DNA from 3 places in the Micromonospora sp. WMMD987 genome. Region 3 is predicted to be linked to each of the others. Evidence: riboswitches for the same ligand, from Rfam matches in the RefSeq annotation. Region 3 holds a riboswitch; each other region holds the start of a gene.
The links. A riboswitch is a leader RNA that binds a small molecule or an ion and turns the genes downstream of it on or off. The one in region 3 is predicted to bind cyclic di-AMP.
Positions count from the first base shown of each region.

Region 1: another riboswitch for cyclic di-AMP. It lies ahead of O7612_RS22870 (hypothetical protein); the one in region 3 lies ahead of O7612_RS03775 (hypothetical protein).
Region 2: another riboswitch for cyclic di-AMP. It lies ahead of O7612_RS10590 (C39 family peptidase); the one in region 3 lies ahead of O7612_RS03775 (hypothetical protein).

Region 1 is NZ_CP120861.1:5,433,913-5,440,416, reverse strand. It holds gene O7612_RS22880 (STAS domain-containing protein) at 1-346, shown strand, start outside; gene O7612_RS22875 (SRPBCC family protein) at 498-968, shown strand; gene O7612_RS22870 (hypothetical protein) at 1,186-2,244, opposite strand; cyclic di-AMP (ydaO/yuaA leader) riboswitch at 2,248-2,379, opposite strand; gene O7612_RS22865 (cation diffusion facilitator family transporter) at 2,590-3,504, opposite strand; gene O7612_RS22860 (AAA family ATPase) at 3,614-5,731, opposite strand; gene O7612_RS22855 (alpha/beta hydrolase) at 5,970-6,504, opposite strand, start outside.
Region 2 is NZ_CP120861.1:2,464,026-2,470,529, forward strand. It holds gene O7612_RS10575 (acyltransferase) at 1-80, shown strand, start outside; gene O7612_RS10580 (hypothetical protein) at 330-728, shown strand; gene O7612_RS10585 (hypothetical protein) at 867-1,625, shown strand; cyclic di-AMP (ydaO/yuaA leader) riboswitch at 1,969-2,112, shown strand; gene O7612_RS10590 (C39 family peptidase) at 2,375-3,244, shown strand; gene O7612_RS10595 (CDP-glycerol glycerophosphotransferase family protein) at 3,554-5,254, opposite strand; gene O7612_RS10600 (bifunctional cytidylyltransferase/SDR family oxidoreductase) at 5,279-6,504, opposite strand, start outside.
Region 3 is NZ_CP120861.1:829,822-836,325, reverse strand. It holds gene O7612_RS03785 (metal-sensitive transcriptional regulator) at 1-143, shown strand, start outside; gene O7612_RS03780 (YibE/F family protein) at 316-1,659, shown strand; cyclic di-AMP (ydaO/yuaA leader) riboswitch at 1,826-1,957, shown strand; gene O7612_RS03775 (hypothetical protein) at 1,961-2,986, shown strand; gene O7612_RS03770 (carbonic anhydrase) at 3,159-3,860, opposite strand; gene O7612_RS03765 (MarR family winged helix-turn-helix transcriptional regulator) at 4,083-4,406, shown strand; gene O7612_RS03760 (lipocalin family protein) at 4,460-5,086, opposite strand; gene O7612_RS03755 (hypothetical protein) at 5,327-5,719, shown strand; gene O7612_RS03750 (hypothetical protein) at 5,971-6,504, shown strand, end outside.

The DNA of each region.
Region 1 (6,504 bases), 2.3 Mb from region 3:
GAAGTCGGTCCTGCCGGCCGGTGTCATCGAGATCGCCCCCCGTGGCGAGATCGACGTCGACACCGCATACGAGGTACGTGAGGCGATCGCCGAGGTGCTGGCCAAGGGGCGGCCCGCGCGGATCGAGCTGAACATGCGACTGGTCACCTTCATCGACTCCGTCGGGATCAGCGCGATGGTCGCCGGCTTCCAGACGGCCGAGGTCAGCGGGGTCAAGCTCGTCGTCACCGAGCCGAGCCGGTTCGTGCACCGGCAGCTCTGGGTGACCGGGCTGCTCGGTCTCTTCGGCGCCCCGGAGCCGTACTTCGCCGGTGCCGCCACCCCCGAGGTGCTGCCGGGGGCCTGATCCGGGCCGGGGACACCCCGCCCGGCCGGTGCCGGCGGGGCCGGTGCGTTTCACCCCGGTACCGCCGATGTGACCGCCGTCCGGTCCGGGACGTTGCCAGGCCCTCTCCGGTACGGCACGATCGGGCGACCGACGACGGTCAGGAGGCCCGGTGGTGGTCCGGCGGGAGAGCTTCAGCTACACGGTGCAGGCGCGCTGCGCACAGGCGGACGCGGTGGCGCTGCTGAGTGATCTGTCCCGGCAGCAGGAGCTGCATCCCCTGATCGTCCGGGTGCGCCGGTTGCCGGCCCGACCGGGTGCGGTGGCCAGCTATGCGATCACCGACCGGCTGGAGCTGGGGCCGCTGCGGTTCCCGGTCACCTACCAGGCCGACGTGCTGCTGGTCGACCAGGACGAGATCGTGACGGTGGCCCGGCAGCAGCCCGCCACCACGGTCCGCAACCACACCCGGCTCCGGATGGAGGGGGACCTGCTGCGGATCGACGTGGAGATCACCCTCGCCGCGCCGGCACCGTTGTTCGGCTACGCCTTCCGGCAGGCCCGGGCCGCTCACCTGGGGCTGGCCAGCCGCCTCGGCGCGGTGCTGGACGGTCGGTCCGGCGACACTCCCGCGGCGGCCTGACCGGCGACGCGACCGGCTGCGGTGGCCCGACCGGCGGCGTTCCGACCACCGGCGGCCCTGGGTGGCCCGACCGCCCGCGTTCCGGCTACCGGCGGCTGTGGTGGCCCGACCGCCCGCGTTCCGGCTACCGGCGGCTGTGGTGGCCCGACCGCCCGTGTTCCGGCTACCGGCGGCTGTGGTGGCCCGCCCGTCGAGGACGGGCCACCCGGGGTGGTGCTCAGATCATCGACAGGTGCACGTGGTTGGTGTGGTCGCTGGACGGGTCGCCGTTGCCCCCGCTGTACGACTTCCAGCCGCTGCTCGGCAGCCAGATCCGCTTGAACCAGATCACGTAGAGCACGCCGAGCCGGTCGGCGTTGCGGATGAAGTACGCGGCCAGGTTGTTGCCGTACGTCCGGTCGCCGCCACTGGCCACCCCGCCGAAGCCGTTGCGCTGGGCGGCGAAGTCGCACGCCCGGCCCTTGGGGTGCTCGCCGGACCCACTGGGCCGGTAGCAGGAGACGTACCGGGTGAAGCCGGCCGCCTTGGCCTGGTTCAGGGCGTTGAGCGTACGCGGGGTGATGCAGCCGTTGGCCGGCGTCGGGTCGTTGACGCTGCACGACTCGGACGGCCAGGAGCCGTCGGAGTTGCGGGGCGCTCCCTTGGCGTTGCTGGTGGACGTGCCGTCCGAACTGCCGGAGTCCCGGGAGGTGGGGGTCGGCTTGTTGGCGGCGGCCACCGCCAGCGCTCGTTCGGCCTGCTCCTTGCGCTTGCCCATGGTGGCGACCTGCTTGCGCTGTTCGGTGATCTCGCGACTGACCGCCGCCCGGGTCCGGGTGGCCTGGTCGCGGGTCTCGATCATGGTGCGCAGTTCCTGGTCCTCCCGGGCCGCGACCGTCTCCAGCGCCGCCGCGCGGTCCAGGAAGCCACTCGGGCTGTTGCTGTTGAGCAGGGCGGACATCGGTCCGAGGCGGCCGGTGCGGTAGGCCGCTCCGGCGATCTGGCCGACCTTGCCGGTCTGCACGACCAGTTGGGCCTCGATGTTCTTGAGCTGGCCGTCGAGTTCCTGCTGGCGTTTGGTGGAGCGGTCCAGGGCGGCCTTCGCGTCGACCCAGCCCTTGCTGGCCGCGTCGAGCTGGTCGCGGAGCGCCGGTGTGCCGCCCTCGTCGTCGTCGCCGGGAGCGGCGAGCCGGGTGACGGGCGCGGCGACGGCCGGGGTGAACGGCGCGGACGACACGCCGAGCGCGAGGCTCGTGACGACTGCGGCCAACAGCCGCGTGGTGGTTCCTACCCGCATACAGAGTCCTTCCGTCAGCCGCCGACCGGGTTAGCTGACGGGTTCGGGACGGAAGATCCCTACCGCTGACGCGGATGCACCCCAGGAACGTGGTTCCCCGGTTCGCCCTGGTGGGCGATTAGGCGGCGGCCACCGCCGGCGCCGGTGGGCGCCGCCTGGCGGAGGCCGGAGCCGAGCCTACCGGTACGGGTGGGACGCCCGTCCACCTCGTGACTGAGGGTACGGGAGTGAATACCCCTTTATGGGGTAAACAGGACAAAATCCAGCGCGATCACCGCGTGCACGGCGGTTCGGTGACGCTCCGGTGGTCCCGATCCCGCCCGTCGGGCCGCAGCGGGCTCCGGGTCACCAGTGGGCCGGGCCGCACCCGCCGGGAGTGCTGCCCGGCTCCACCTGGAGGGTGGCGTGCTCGATGTGGAAGTCGTCCCGCAGGGCGCCCCGGGCGGCGGCCAGTACGGCGCCGACCTCGGCGTCGGTGGCCAGCGTGAGGTGCGCCGAGGCGACGTCCATGCCCGAGGTGAGCGTCCAGACGTGCAGGTCGTGCACCTCGGTGACGCCGGGCACGGCGGTCAGCCGGTCGTGCACGGCGGTCACCTGGAGATGCTCCGGGGCGGCCTGCACCAGGATCCGCACCGCCGCCCGCCCGAGTCGCCAGGTGCGGGGCAGGATGAACACGCCGATCGCCACCGCGACCACCGGGTCGGCCCACCACCAGCCGGTGCCGGCGATCAGCAGTGCGGCCACGATCACGCCGAGGGAGCCGAGCAGGTCGCCGACCACCTCCAGGTACGCCCCGCGCAGGTTGATGCTCTCCTTGGCGCCCTCGCGCAGCAGGGCGAACGCGACAAGGTTGGCGAGCAGGCCGAGCACCGCCACCACCAGCATCGGGGCGGCCAGCACCTCGGGTGGCTCGCCGAACCGGCGGACCGCCTCGATCAGCACGTAGACCGCCACCCCGCTGAGCAGCAGGGCGTTGGCCAGCGCGGCGAGCACCTCCAGCCGGTAGAGGCCGAAGGTGCGCTGCGGGTCCTGCGCGGCCCGTCGGGTCGCGGTGATCGCGGCCAGGGCCATCCCGATGCCGAGCACGTCGGTGAACATGTGCCCGGCGTCGGAGAGCAGGGCCAGTGAGCCGGTACCGAACGCGGCCACCGCCTCGACCACCATGAACACGGTGAGCAGCCCGAAGGCCGCCCAGAGCCGACCGCGGTGCCGGTGTGCGGCGTTGCTGATCGTCGCGCTGTGGTCATGACCTGCGCCCACGTCCACACCTTCCGTCGCCGCGAACCCGGTCCAATCTATGCTCACATCGCTATGTATGCAAGTGATGGCCGGGCTTCCGGCCAGGTCGGACCGCCCGGGTGCCGTCGGTTCAGTCGACGGGATCGACGGTGGTGAGGCGTTGGGTGGCCCGGGACAGCGCCACGTAGAGCGTCCGTACCCCGGAGCCCGGCTCGGCCCGGATCTCGCCCGGACAGACCAGCACCACCCCGTCGTACTCCATGCCCTTGGCCTGGAGGCTGTCCACCACCTGGAGCCGCGCCCCGCCCCGGTCGCCCAGCCAGCCGGCGACCTCGTCCCGGCGGGGCACCGGCGTGATCACGCCGACCGTCCCCGGCACCTCGGCGAGCACCGCGTCCACCGCGTCCACCGTCGCCGGGGCCAGCTCCGCCGCCGGCACGGTCAGCGCCACCGGGTCCACCCCGGTGGACCGCACCGCGCTGGGCAGCTCCAGGTCGGGATAGAGCCGGCGGATCTCCGCCGCCGCCACCGCGAAGATCTCCGCCGGGTTGCGGTAGTTGGTGGAGAGCGTGAACCGGTGCCGCCGTCGCCGGCCCAGCGCCTGGTCCCGGGCCCGGTCCAGCTCCTCCTGGTCGCCGGTCCAGGCGGTCTGCGCCGGGTCGCCCACCACCGTCCAGGAGGCGAGCCGACCGCGCCGGCCGATCATCCGCCACTGCATCGGCGAGACGTCCTGCGACTCGTCCACCACCACGTGCGCGTAGTCCCGGTAGTCCTCCGGCCGCTCCCGGGCTGCGGCACGGGCGGCGCGCTCCCGGTCGCCGAAGGTGCTCAGCTCGCGGACCCCACCGGCGAGCTGGTACGGATCCCGGTTCGCCCGCCGCGGACGTACCGGCTTGCCCAGCAGGGCGTCCAGCTCGTCGAGCAGGGCGATGTCGGCCACCGTCAACCCCTCGGTGTCCAACGACCGGTACGCCCCGGCCAGCACCGCGGTCTCCGCCCGGGAGAGCAGCCCGGTCGCGTACCGGCGCAGCCGCTCCGGTCGGGCCAGCCAGCCCAGCACGTGCCGGGGGTGCAGCCGGGGCCACCACGCCTTGAGGAACTCCCGGAACTCCGGCCGGTCGATGATCTCGTCCTCGAAGGCGGGCTGTTCGGGCAGACCGCTGAGGGCCAGCCGGCGGGCCTGCGTGTACAGCGCGGCGAGCACCCCGTCGAAGCCGACCCGGCGGACTTCGTTGCGGCGGGCGCCCCGGTGCAACGCCCGGTCCCGGATCCGGTCCAACTCGCGCCGCTCCAGGCGCAGCAGCGTCCCCCGGTAGAGCAGCCGCAGCTCCTGCGGACCGTCCGGCACCGCGTCCCGGGCCGCCCGTTCCAGCACCCGCCGCATCCGTAGCGACCCCTTCACCGCCGCCACCTCGGGACTGTCGGTGCGGGTCGCCGACAGGCCGGGGAAGAGCGAACCCAGCGAGTGCAGGGTGGCGGTCTCCTCACCCAACGAGGGCAGCACCGAGGCGATGTAGTTCACGAAGACCGCCGACGGACCCACCACCAGGATGCCGCCGCCGGCGTACCGGCTGCGGTCGGCATAGAGCAGGTACGCCGCCCGGTGCAGGGCGACCGCCGTCTTCCCGGTGCCCGGCCCACCGGAGACGATCGTGACCCCCGTGCCGGGGGAGCGGATCACCTCGTCCTGCTCCCGCTGGATGGTGGCGATGATGTCCCGCATCCCCCGTCCGGTCGCCCTGGACAGGGTCGCCAGCAGCGCCCCGTCGCCGACCACCGGCATGTCCGGCGGCGCGGACGCCGGGTCGAGCAGCTCGTCCTCGATCCGGGTGACCTTCTCGCCCGACGAGCTGATGGTGCGTCGCCGTACCACCCCCAGCGGCTCCGCCGGGGTGCCCCGGTAGAAGGCGGCGGCGGCCGGGGCCCGCCAGTCGACCACCAGCGTCTCGGCGTTCTCGCCGCGGATCCCGAGCCGGCCGACGTGCAGCACCTGACGGTCCCGCAGATCGAGCCGGCCGAAGACCAGCCCCTCGTGCTCGGCGTCCAGCAGGTGCCGGCGCTGGGCGGCGTGGAAGACCATGGCGTCCCGCTCCACGAGCGCGCCGAAGTTGCCGACCCGCGCCAGCCGGTAACCGTCCCGCTCGGCGCGGACGGCCGCCCGGCGCAGTTCGGCGAGCCGGGCGTACACCCGGTCGAGATGCCGTTGCTCGGCGGCGATCTCCTGTTCCAGGGTGGTCTGGTCGGTCAACGTACCGGCTCCTGTGCGACGGCGACGCCGGGCACGGGTGCATGCCAGGCGGAATGAGGGTACGGGCAGCCGCCCACCCCACGTCGGGCCGATACCCGTCCCGCGACCTCCGCCACCTCCCGCGAACGCCGGCACCCGGACCCGCCCGCCGGGTACGTGGGGCCGACGGCCGGGTGCGGACGGGACCGGCGCGCACACGCGGTCGGGACCGGTGGCCGTGCGCGACCGGTCGGTTGGCTCAACCGGTGGCCGTGCGGCGACCGGACACCCGACCGGTGGGTACGACGGTCAGCACCCGGTGGAGCACCCCGGCGAGGGCGGCGTTCACCTCGTCCGGACGTTCCATCATCAGCATGTGCCCGGCCCCCGGGCAGACGGTCAGCTCGGTGGCCGGCAGCGCCGCCGCGATCGACTCGGCGCACGGCGGCGGGGTGAGCCGGTCCCGGTCGCCGACCAGCGCCGCCGCCGGCAGGTGCGCCAACGCGGCGAGGGTGTCGAGCCGGTGCTGGGCGCCGATCGAGGCGCGGAAGCCGCCGATCGAGCGCAGCGAGGCGCGGGCCACCGCCGAGGTGACCAGGCGGATGTCGGAGGCGGAACAGTGGTCGCCGAAGAGCATCCACCGGATGCTCGGGGCCAGGGCGCGCAGCAACGGACGGGGTGGCCGCCAGGCACCGCACCGGGCCAGCACCCCGGCCCCGGTGGTCTCGGCGACCCGGATCAGCCGGGCGATCCGGGGCGACAGGCCGTACGCGGTGTGCGTGTGCCCCTCGGCG
Region 2 (6,504 bases), 1.6 Mb from region 3:
GACCGGCCATCGTGCCGGGGCCGAGGGCGGCCGACGGCGGACGTCCCGTCGAGTACGTCGGGCCGCGCGACCCGCGCTGACCCCGCCGGCACCCGCCACCCCGCCGGCACCCATCACCCCGCCGGCACCCGCCACCTGATCGGCGCCCGCAACCACCGGCACCCGGCAGCCGCCATCCCACCGGCAGCCGCCACCCCGGGCGGGGGTCGACAGCGGCCGCCCGCAGCGATCGGGCTTCCTCCGGCGGACGCGACCGGGTCCACCATGGTGGGCGCGGCGACACGCCCGGCGATGCTGCGGGCCGGTCACCCCGGCGGTAGCGTGGTCACGTGTCCCCGGTCGCGTCCGTCAGTCCCCTGTGGTGGGTCGCGCGCGGGATGTCCCGGCTCCTGACCAGCCTTGCCGTCGCGCTCGCGTTCGCCGCCGCCGGCCCCGGGCTACCCGGCCCCGCGCTGTTCGAGCCGGCCGCGACCGCCCTGGCGCTCGACGCGTCCCCGTCCTCTCCCGCCGCCCCGACCCCGGCCGCCCCGGTCGGCAGGCCCGACGGCGTCCGCGCCGGTGACCCGGCGGTCGAGTGGACGACTGCGGCAACGGGGGAGCCGGTCGATACCGTGGCACTCACGGTGCCGGTCACCACCGCGCAGAGCCGGCCGGTGGCGGCCCTGGCCACACCGCTAGGGCGGGTGCCCGCCGCCACTGCCGGCCCCCGGGCACCTCCGGCGGGCTGACCCGGCCCGCACGGGGCCGATCCGCCCGTGCCGCACCGACGACGAACCTCACTCCGCACCGCCCGGCCGGTTCTCTCCGCAACGGTCCCGCCGCCGGTACGGCCTCCGCTTCCGCAACCCGCCCACGAGGTGTCGACCGTGAACACCGTGCTCTCCCAGTTCCTGATCGAGGTCCCGACCGCCACCGTGATCTGGTCCCTGCTGCTCGTCCTGGCCCTGACCGGGCTCGCCGTCCTGGTCGCCCGCCCCGAACCGGACCGGACGACCGACCTGGCCGCCGACGGCCCGCCGTCGGACGCCCCGCCTCCGCTCGCCGATCTGCGGCGCTACGCCGAGGAGGTGGCGGTGGCCGCTTCCGGGGCCGCCCAGACCGCCCGCCGTCGCCGGTCCGCGTGGCTGGCCGCGCAGGACGCCCTGGACCGGGCCTGGCAGGCGTACGACGAGGCGGACACGGTGGCCCGTCGGTTCGCCGGTGCCGGCGCACTGCCCCGCCCGCGTACCCCCCGCACCCCGATCGAGTACGCCGACCGGGAGCGGTGGTTGCACCAGGAGGCGGTGGCGGCGCACTGGCGGGGGGAGCTGTCGGTCGAACGGCTGCGGGACGTCTTCGCGCACCGCGACGGGTGGGATCCACGCCGGCACCCGGTGGAACACGAGGTGATGCTCGCCCGCGCCGTCCGCGAGGACCGTCGTACCGCGTACCGGGCCGCGGCCGGGTGGGAGCGGTTGGCGTGGCGGGACGCCGAACTGGCCGCCGAGGCGGCCCGGTCGCTGGCCGTCGAGGCGTACGCGGCGGCGCAGCGGCTGCGACCGGCCCGGATCCCGTCGCCCCGCCCCGTGACGTCGGCGGCCCGGCTGCCCCTCGCCGCCCGCTGGCGACCTGCCCGGGTGAACTGAGGTCGAGCGGTCGCGGGGGATCGACTCGGCCCGGCGACAGGTCGGCGGCCGAATCGTTACCTGTCGGTTGTGGTCGGCGTCACCCCGGGTAGGGATTCGGACACCGGGTCACAGTCGGTGACATCGAGCGTGGCGATCACCGGGGGTTACCGGCGGCCCGTCCGGTTCGCGCCCGGACGGGCCCGGACGCACCATCGGACCCGCTGCGGCAGGTCGGTGCCCGAGTGCCCCGGAAGACAGCTCGCCGGAGGATGTTTACGCAGCTCACAGGGGTTGGCGAGGGGAAAACCGACCAGTAGTGTCGCTGCGGTCCGGTGCGGTTTCCGATCGCCGAAGGTGACGCCGTGCCGACCCGCTCAATCGTGCGAGTCACGAACCGGGGACCCACACGCACCACTGGGGTGAATCGCCGGGCCACGGCCCGGGGTAGGGCGATCTTCCCGCCCGAATCCGTCAGCTAACCCGGTCGGCGGCAGCGGAAGGAGTTCCCTGCTCGTGCAGCATGACCCGACCCCCTCGGTAGTTCCTCCACCTCGGTGCCGGGGCACCGCCGGACCGTCGCGCCCGAAGCGCTGACCCGGCCGTCCGCCCCGCCGCCCGGCCCCTGTCGGGCGGCCTCCGCCGATCCGTCCGGCCCCGTCCGGGCGGTCCCGACCGCACCAGCGGCCCCTCCGACCGATCCGCGCGTGGCGTAGCCCGCCGCGTGCCGGTCCGGCGTGTCGCCGCCTCGCCCCGTGGAGGAACACCCCGTGAAGCATCACATGAAACGTCAGCTACGCCGCCTGACCACCCAGCGTCCGTACCAGGTGGTGGTCGGCTCGGCCGCGGTCCTCGTCCTGACCACCGGTGCCGCCGCGCTGGCGGCCGGTGTCGCCGGCGCCCCGACCGACCAGCCGCGTTCGACCGCCGTCGTCGCCGAGCCCGCCCCCCGTCTCGACGATGTCGCCAGCCGGGCTCAGGCCCGGGTCGCCGTCCCCGTTCCGGCGAGCCCGTCGGTCACCCCCACGACCAGCCCGTCAGCGAGCCCCACGCCGTCGCCGCGGGCCACCCGGGCGAAGGCCCGGCCCACCGCCGACCCGGACCTGGCCCGCCGGGTGGTGGCCCCGAAGCCGCCGTCGTCGAAGCTGCTCCGCTACGACTACCAGGCCCAGACCACCTACTACTACTGCGGCCCGGCTGCGGTGCGCAACGCGCTCAGCGCAGCCGGCATCGAGCGCGGCCAGGACGACCTCGCCGCCCAGTTGGGTACCACCGAGATGGGCACCAACTCGGCCGAGGACACCACCCGGGTGCTCAACGCCGTGGTGAAGGGCGACCCGTACCGGACCCGGATGTTCGCCGGCACCCCGAGCGACGCCCAGGTCGAGCGGCTGCGGGCCGACGTGGTGGAGACGGTCGCCGCCAAGCGGGCCGTGGTCGCCAACGTGGCCGGGGACGTCACCGACCTCGACGGTGGTTGGCACTCCTTCCCCGGCGGCCACTACGTCGCCGTGGTGGGATACCGGGACAACGGTCGCACCGTGCGGATCGCCGACTCGGCCGACCCGTCGCTGCCGGCGTACTGGGTCGGCGTGACCACCCTGGCGAACTGGATCGCCACCCGGGGCTACTCGGCCTGACCGACGCCCCACCCGCGAACCGGACCGCCCCGGCCGCCCGACCCCGGGCGCCGGGGCGGTCCGCTGTCGCAGGCCAATCCCGCCGGCGGACGAACGAGGTCGGATCCATGTTCCAGTGGCATCCGGCGCTCGCGATGCCACTCGACCATGGATCGAGCGTGATCTTGCCGAGGGAGACGCGCGGGGGGCGCGCGGGCGCGGGCGGGGGGTCAGGGGCGGGCGCGGGCGGGCGGGAGGTCAGGGGCGGGCGCGGGCGGGCGCGAGCGGGCGGGCGGGAGTGGGGGCGAGTGGGAGCGGGCGGGATGTGGGTCAGGGGTGGGGGGAGAGGGTGGCGGTGTTCCGGGCGGTACGCGGGGTCGGCGGGTTCCACTCCGGCTCCAGCTCCCGCCGGGCGGCGTCGAGGAAACCGTCGGCGTACGAGTCGGCCGGGAAGTCACCCAGGTAGCGACGGCGGGTCTGCCAGCGGGCCGCCATCAACGGGTCGGTGTCCAGCAGCCCGGCCAGCACCTCGTCGAGGTTGGACATGTCCCGGCGCAGTACGTAGCCGGAGGCGGCCAGCGGGAAGCGGGCCACGAACTCGTCCCCGTCGACACCCAGGTCGGTCACCGCGTACGGCTTGCCCGAATAGAGGTAATCCGAGATCACCCCGGAGACGTCGGAGATCAGGGCGTCGGAGCGGTTGACGCAGTCGGTCAGGCTCAGCTCGCGGCTGGCCGCCGCGCCCCACAGGTGCTCCCGACCGGTGCGGGACCGGTCGGCGGCGAGCAGTTCGGTGAGCCGGGCCAACTGCCGGGCCGAGGCCGGATTCTGCCCGGTGTACGGGTGGGCGCGCAGGATCACCGTGGCGCCCCGGTCGAGCAGCCGGCGCAGCAGCGGCTCGGCCACCGGCAGTGAGCAGTAGTTGGCGTCGGCGTGGTGGCCGGTCCAGGTGGGGGTGTAGAGCACGGTCGGGGCGGTGAGCGGACGGGCTTCCTGGCGTACCTCGATGCCCTCGACCTGGGGTCGACCGACCACGACGAACTTCTCGGCGGGGATCTCCACGCCGGCCCGCGCGTACCGCTCGATCGCCGCCGAACCGGCGACGAAGATCTTGTCGAAGATGGCCGAGACCGGGTTGGCGCTGGGGGCCTTGTCGCTGTCGCCGTGGTGCAGCTGCACGTGGGTGAGCTGGGTGAACCGGATGCAGTGGCTGTTCTTCGCCCCGTGGTTGACGTAGAACGCCACCCGTAGGCTGGGCACCAGCGCCTCGTCCATCGCCTTCAGGGTGGGGCAGTAGACCACCGGGGCGCGGGTGGCGGCGGCGATCGTCGGCAGGAACTCCGGCTCCCGCAGCAGCACCAGGAACGGTCGGCCCAGCCGTTCCAGGTAGGGCAGCCACATGGTGACCTGGTACTCCGAGCCGGGCGGAGCGGAGAAGTAGAGCAGGAACTCCGGCTGGTGCGCCCGCAGCGCCCGGGTCACCGGGCTGCCGCCGCCCGCCGGCCGGAACCGCCGCCGGGCCAGGTCCAGGCCGACCGCGCCGCAACCGACCGCCACCACCAGCACGACGGCCAGCGCGACCACGGCGGGCAGGGCGAGGGCGGCGGCCACCGCCACCACCGCGAGCAGCCCCAGCAGCACGCCGTCGAGCCGGGCGGCGACCAGCGGGGTCCACGTCCGTACCGGCAGGTTCGCCGCCCGGATCTCCAGGTTGCCGGCGTCCCGCAGCGGCCCCACCAGCAGCACCAGGCCCAGCAGCGCCAGCGCGGTCAGCGCCAGCACCGGGTCGAACCCGTCGTCGAGCCGACGGGTGTAGCCGACCAGGACGCCGGCGGCCAGCAGCACCGTCTCGGCGACGATGTCGGCGTCCGGGCGGACCCGGCGTTCGTAGCCGGCGGCGGCCAGCGCGGCCACCGCCAGGGCCAGGCCCCAGCCGGTGGCCCCGGTGAACGCCACCACCAGGAAGGCGACCACGGCCAGGCCGGTGGTCAGGCACCGCGCGATCAGTTTCCTGACCAGGTCACCACGCATGTCACACCGTTTCCGGGGTCGGGGTCAGCCGGCGTCGACGCTGTCGGGCAGCCGGTCGTGCTCGGCGGCGGTCGGCTGGGCCGGCACCGGGGCCGGCTCGCCGGGGGCCCGCCGTACGTCGATCACCTGGCCGGTGAGGTCGGAGATCAGCACGTCGAGCGAGGACTGGGCGACCGCCTCGGCGGCCAGCAGGGTGTGCTCCGGCTCCTCACCGAACGCCTTGGTGCGCATCGGGGTGGCGGTGCGCTCCGGGTTGATGCAGTTGACCCGCACCCCGAACTCGGCCCACTCGTCGGAGAGCGCCTGGGTCAGGTTGACCAGCGCCGCCTTCGTCGACGAGTAGAGCGCGTACTGGGCCCGGCCCCGGGTGTAGGAGCTGGACGTGTAGAGCAGCAGTTGGCCCTTGGTCTGCTGGAGGTACGGCAGGGACTGCCGGGCGGCGATCACCGGCCCGACGAAGTTGACCTGGAGCACCCGGTCCATGGTCTCCTCGTCCATCTCGGCCAGCGCGCCCTTCTCCAGGATGCCGGCGGTGACCACCACGTGGTCGATCCGGCCGGTGGCCTCGAAGGCGGTCTTCAGCGCGGCCTCGACGTCGCTGGTCTGCTCGACGTGGGTGCCGGTGCTGGAGCGGCTGAACGGGAAGACCTGTGCGCCGTACCCCCGGGCCAGCTCGGCCAGGTCGTGCCCGATGCCGTAGCTGCCGCCGAAGATGACGATCGTCCGACCGGCCAGCTCCTCGGTGTAGCTGCGGTGCGACAGCCGGGGGGCCTGGGCGGCGGCGAGCTGGAACAGCTTGTCGGCCAGGTGCACGTCGACCGGGTGGGTGACCTTGATGTTCTCGTCCGACCCGTCGATCACCTTGATCGGGGTGCCGGGCAGGTAACGCAGCACCACGCCGCAGTCGTCGGTGGCGGCGAAGTCCGGGTCGCCCTCGGCCCGCCGGTACGCCTCCCGGATGGTGCCCGAGCGGAACGCCTGCGGGGTCTGCCCCCGGCGCAGCCGGGACCGGACCGGGATGTCGGTGATGCACTCGTCCTCGTCGACCTGGATGATCGTGTCGGCCGAGGGGATGGCCACGTCGACGGCGGAGTAGCTCCACAGCGCGTTCACGCACTCGCGGACGATCCGGGCGCTGACCAGCGGGCGGACCGCGTCGTGGAAGAGGATGTTGACGTCGCCGTCGCCGACCGCGTCCAGCGCGATCCGGGTGGTGGCGTTGCGGGTGTCGCCGCCGGAGATCACCTTGC
Region 3 (6,504 bases):
AGGCCGCCCTGGACAAGGTCGCCCTCGGCCTGCTCGACGGCCACGCCCGGCACTGCATGCACGAGGGGGCCGCCGAGGGCCGGGCCGACGAGATGGCCGCCGAGATGATGGCCGCCGTCGGCCGGCTGATGAAGCGCGGCTGACCCACCGGCCGCCGGGGCGAACGTGCCCCTCGGCACACCGTGGGCAGGGTGAACCCGGCGGACGGGCCGGGGTGGTGGCTACCATCGTCCGACGACGACCGCCGCCCGCGGGATGAACCGGTCGGCCGGCTGACCCGTATCCCGTCCCGGACCGTTGGGAGAACTCGCACGCATGGGCGCCGACCACACCCGTCCCGCTCCGTCCACCCCGCCCCGGGTGCGGCGGATACTCGTCATGACGGTGGTGCCGCTCATCGTCGTCACGGTGATCGCCACCCTGCTGCTCTGGCCGGGCGAGACCCGGCAGATCGACCAGGGCGAGCAGGTGCCCCGCCACCACGGCACGGTGACCCGGGTGGTGACCGAGCCCTGCCCGCCCGCCCCGCAGACCCCCGACGGGCCGTCCGGGGCGGACGCCGGCCCGTGCGGCACGGTGACGGTCGCCGTCGAGCAGGGGCCGGACACCGGCCGGCAGGTCGAGACGCCGGTCCCGTCCGGGCCGGGGGCACCGACCGTGGCCGTCGGCGACGAGGTGGTGCTGGTCGCGCTGACCGACCCGACCGACCCGACGGCGGTCAGCTACCACATCGCCGAGCACCAGCGGGGCACGCCGCTGCTCTGGCTGGTCGCCCTGTTCGCGGCGGCGATCGTGGCGTTCGGCCGGCTCCGCGGGCTGGCCGCCCTGGCCGGTCTCGGGGCCAGCTTCGCCATCCTGCTGACCTTCGTGGTGCCGGGCATCTCGGCCGGGGGTGCGCCGTTGCCCATCGCGATCACCGGCGCGGCGTTGATCATGTTCGTGGTGCTGTACCTGACCCACGGGATCACCGCGCAGACCTCGGTGGCGGTCCTCGGCACCCTGGGCAGCCTGGTGCTGACCGGGATCCTGGGCACGCTGGCCACCGCCGCCACCCACCTGACCGGGTACGGCAGCGAGGAGGCCACCACGCTGTCGATGTACCAGCGCGACGTGGATCTGCACGGCCTGCTGCTGGCCGGGATCATCATCGGCTCGCTCGGCGTGCTGGACGACGTGACCGTCACCCAGTCGGCCACCGTCACCGAATTGGCCCACGCCAATCCCGGGCTGTCCCGGTTGCAGCTCTACCGGGCCGCCACCCGGGTCGGCCGGGCGCACATCGCGTCCACGGTGAACACCATCGTGCTGGCGTACGCGGGAGCCTCACTGCCGTTGCTGCTCCTGCTCACCGCCGACAGCCGGCCGGTGGGCCAGATCCTCACCAGCGAGTTCCTGGCCCAGGAGATCGTCCGCAGCGCGGTGGCCACCCTCGGCCTGGTGGCGGCGGTGCCGCTGACGACCGGGCTGGCCGCGCTGGTCACCACCGCCGGTCGCGGCCCCGCCGACGCCACCCCCGCCGGACCGCCGCCCACCCCGCGCCCGGCTCCGGACCGCGCCGAGGCGTGGGAGGCGCTGGGCGCGTCCCGGCCCGGCGGACCGTCCACCCCGGCCCCCGGTCGATGGCCGGATCGCGACAGCGACACGGAAGCGGCATGGTGACACTGCGGTACGTGACCGGAGCGGGGACCACCACTGTCGACCCCGCCGCTGGTCACCGCCCACTATCGGGAAAATACGCATTTCGCCGTGTTGTGGCCGTAGATTCCTGCTACGACTCTCGGGTAACCTCGCTGCCGGTCACCGCCGAAGGCGCCCACCGGCGCCAGCGGGGCCACCGCCCAATCGCCGTACGGCGAGCCGGGGAACCGAGCACCTGGGGTGAATCCGCGCCAGCGGTAGGGGCCACTTCCGTCCCGAACCCGTCAGCTAACCCGGTCGGCGGTCGACGGAAGGGAAAACTGTGACGGCACCCCTACGCCGCTGGCTGACGCCGGCAGTGGCCGTGCTCGCCGCCCTGGCGATCGTCGCCGGGCCCACCGCCGCCCCCGCGACGGCGGCACCCAACGCGCCCTCCCCCTCGGGTCACGAGGAGGACGAGGAGCCGAAGCTGCTCACCGACGTCATCGAGGCCACCAACCGGGAGTACTCGGCGGCGAAGAACCGGCTGGAGAAGTCCAAGAAGCGCCAACTCGAGTACGCCATCGAGGTGGAGAAGGCCGAGCAGGAGCTGGCCGCGCTGGCCCCGCAGGTCAACGAGATCGCCGCCCAGTCGTACCGGACGGGTCGCGTCGGCGCGGTCGCCGCCCTGCTGGAGAGCGACGCCCCGGACGCCTTCGTCCGGCGGGCCGCCGCCCTGGACGAGCTGAACATGGTCAACGCCGGCAAGCTGGCCGAGGTCAACGAGGTGAGGACCCGGGCCGAGAAGGCCAAGCTCGCCGTCGACGCCGAGGTCCGTGAGCAGCAGAAGCAGACCAACCTGATGGCCAAGAAGAAGACCGAGGCGGACAAGGCGCTGGCCCTGGTCGGTGGCCGGGGCTTCACCGGCGGTCTGGTCGACGCCACCTCACCGGTGGCCCGCATCGCCCCGGGTCAGACGGCGGACGGCGACTGGCGTGCCGAGTCGTGCAGCGAGAACGACCCGACCACGTCCGGTTGTGTCACCCCCCGCACGTTGCACATGTACAAGGAGGTCAAGCGGGCCGGCTTCAACCGGTTCGTCGGCTGCTACCGCCCCGGCGGCCCCTGGGAGCACCCCAAGGGCAAGGCGTGCGACTGGTCGTTGCAGAAGAGCGGCTTCAGCCCGTGGCACAACAACGACACCCGGATGTACGGCAACAACCTCGCCGCGTTCCTGCTCCGCAACGCGGACCGGCTGGGCATCTACTACGTGATCTGGAACCGGCAGATCTGGTTCCCGGCCAACGGATGGAGTTCGTACTCCGGCCCGTCCGACCACACCGACCACGTACACGTGTCCCTGTTGTAGCGACGCGGCATCCGGTTCCCGCCCACCGCGTCCCCGACCCGGTGGGCGGAGCGGGCACTGACGGCGGAGGCCGCCCGGTCGAACCGGGCGGCCTCCGTCGTGAGCGGGTCTCAGCCGGCGACGGCCGCCGGCCCATCTGCCCCAGCCGGCGACGGCCGCCGGCCCATGTGCCTCAGCCGGCGACGGCCGCCGGTGCGGCGTCGGCGTCCGCCGGCACCACGGCGGGGCCGGGGACGGCGGCGGTGAGGGCGGACGCGTCGGCGGCGGGAGCGTGCGCCGGGGCCACCTGGCGGACCTCACCGGCGGCCAGCCGGTAGGACATGCCGACCACCGCGCACCGCCCGGCGGCCACCTCGGCGGCGATCACCGGAGAGTTGCCGAGCAGCACCTCGACGGTCTGCGCGATGTGGATGTCGACGATCCCGTCGATGTCGTGCACGCCCTGCTGGGCCGCCCGGCGCAGGCTCGGCCCGACGGCGGCGACCACCGAGTAGAGGTGCCCCGGGGGTTGGGTGCCGGTGCGGGCCGCCTCCCGGGCGGCCTGCACCGCTCCGCAGGAGTCGTGCCCGAGCACCACCACCAGCGGCGTGCCGAGGACGGTCACCGCGTACTCGACGCTGCCGAGCACCTCGGGGCCGGCGGTGTGCCCGGCGGTCCGGACCACGAAGAGGTCACCCAGCCCCCGGTCGAAGATGATCTCGGCGGCGAGCCGGGAGTCGGAGCAGCCGACGATGACCGCGAAGGGGTGCTGGCCGTCGGCGACGGCGGCCCGGTGGACCGCGCCCTGGTTGGGGTGGCGGGGCTCGCCGGCGACGAAACGCCGGTTGCCGGCCTGTAACTCGGCCAGCGCCTGGGTCGGAGTGATCGGGCCCATTGCCTCACCTCGGTCCGGGATAGTGCCTGGTCACGCCGGCCGGCGGCGACGACGGCCGTGTTCCCACGGTCACACGCAGCTAAAGGTACGTCAAGATTTCGTGATACACGTTTCAGGCTTTGGTCGGCGGGATGTCGACGGCGGGTCGAAAGCCGGCCGGGGTGGACGCGGGGACGCCGGCCGGCGGCGGGTTCCCCAGGTTCGGGCCATACGATGACCGGTATGGCGAATACCACAGGCAGCGCCGGGAGCGCCCGCAACTGGACGTTCCTCACCAACCACGGTCACGTGCTGCTCGCCATCGCCCGCAACCCCACGGCCCGGCTCCGCGACGTCGCCGAGGAGGTCGGGGTGACCGAACGGGCCGCCCAGGCGATCGTCACCGACCTGGAGTCCGGCGGCTACCTGCGGCGGACCAGGGTCGGCCGGCGCAACGAGTACACCATCGATCCGAGCGGGCACTTCCGGCACCCCGCCGAGGCCGATCGTCAGGTCGGCGCCCTGCTCGCCCTCTTCACCCCCGACCACGCCGACCGGGACGCCTGACCCGACGGCCCGCCCCGCCCCGGGCGTGGACGGGCCGTCGGGTCACGGGCCGCTCAGCAGAAGCTGCCGGCCTGTCCGCCGCCGTCCTGCCGGGTGGTGCGGAAGTCGCAGAGGTCGTACCCGTTGGCGGTGAGCGCCGCCTTCGCCGCCGCCGTCTGCGCCCCGGTCAGCGCCGGCTCCCGGGACAGGACGAAGCCGGTGGTCCGGGCCGGGTCACCGACCACCGCCCACCGGTAGTCGGGGTCGAGCCCGATCACCACGTAGTTCGGTCCGCCCAGGTAGATCCAGCGGCTGCCGAGCTTGAGGAACGACACGGTCAACGCCGAGTCGGCCGGCGGGTTCTCGCTGCGGGCCCGACCGGTGACCGCGCTGGTGGTGCCGACGATGGTCTGGCAGGTGTTGCGCACCCCGACGGTGCCGTCGGTCTGGACGTCGTAGCGGGCCTTGACGTTCTTGAAGCACTGGACCTCGAAGATCGCCGGAATGGCGGCGACCTGGTACCAGTCACCCGCGTACCGCTCGACGTCGACCTCGGCGACCGGGGTGAGCGGTCCGGTGTCGACGGCGGTCGGCGCGGCCTGCGCGGGTACGGCGGTGGCCAGCACCGTCGCGGTGGCGACGGCGGTGGTCAGTACCGTCGCGGTGGCGACGGCTGCGGCGACCTGACGACGTACTCCCATGGGTGGTCTCCTCCGGTCTGTCGGACCCGGCGCGGCGGGCGTCGCGCCGTCGGCGGAGTTCCCGGACCGGCCGGGCGGAAACTGTCGGCATTCTCATCCCCGTCGATGCATCCAGGGGCAGGTCAGCGCACGTATCCCGGGTGGGGACGGTCCGTCCACAGGGCACACCGTGGCCCGGGTCACCGATCCGACCGGGTCGCCGCCGCTGCGCGGACGCTCAGGTGGGGATAGGTTGGACGGGTGATCCGCCCAGCTTCCACCCGGCCCCTCTGGGTGTCGAGGCTGCGCGACCTGACCCGGCTGGCGGTTACCGCGCTGGTGCTCGCCGTCGGCCTCGGCGGCCTGTTCACCGCCGCCACCGACGGCCCGGCCACCGCTGCGCCCCGCCCGACCGTGGTGACGTCCCGGGTGGCTGCGCTGTCCACCGACACCCGGCCCACCGACACCCGGCCCGGTGACGACCGGCCCGCCGATGCCCGGCCCGGTTCCGGGCGGCCCGCCCACGGATCCACCCGGCCGCTACCGGCCGGGTCGGCCGCCGAGCCCACGGTCCGGCCCGCCGCGCGGGTGAACGTGGCGACGCCGGACCCGGCCCGGGACGCCACCGGCCGGCGCGGCCCGCCCCGGAGCTGAGCGGGGCGGCACCCCTCGGCACCTGCGTGCCCGACCGGCCGTCGCGCCCGGGCCGACCCGACCGCGCCCGAGCCCGACTCCGGTCCTGGTCCGGGCCACGCCTGGTCCTGATCCGAGCCGCGCCCGGCCGGATCCGGGCCACGCCAGGTCCGGTCCGGTCCGGTCCACCGAGGACACGCCGCCCGCGGCTCCCGCCCCACCGGGCCAGATCCCCTCCGTCCACATCGTTGTCCCACCGTGAGGTGCTGGTGATGCAGACCGTCTTCTCCGCCGTCCTACCCGACGTCCCGGCCGCCGCCGGAATCTGGCTGATCCTGCTCGCTGTCGCGGCCGTCGCCGTCGCGGCCCTGGTGGTCCGTCCCGACCGGCTCCGGCCGGCGGTGGGCGGTCGGTTCCGGGCCGCCGCCCTGCCGACCGACCCCGAGCACGCCGAGCAGGTCCGGGAACACATCCGGTACGCCGAGGAGGTCGCCGTGGCGGCCGAGCGGGCCGGCACCACCGCCGACCGGCTGCGCACCGAGTGGCTGGCCGCCCAGGACGAGGTCGAGTCGGCCTGGACGGCGCTGGAGGCGGCCGAGGCGCACCTGCGTCGGCTCGCCGCCGCCGCGGTCATGCCGCTGCCGCACACCGGCCAGACCCCGGCCGAGTACGCCGACCGGGAGCGCTGGCTGCACCGGGCCGCCGTGGACGCACACCGCCGGGGCGAGCTGTCGGACGCGCAGCTCGACGACGTCTTCGCGCACCGCGCCGGCTGGGATCCGCGCCGGCACCCGGTGGAGCAGGAA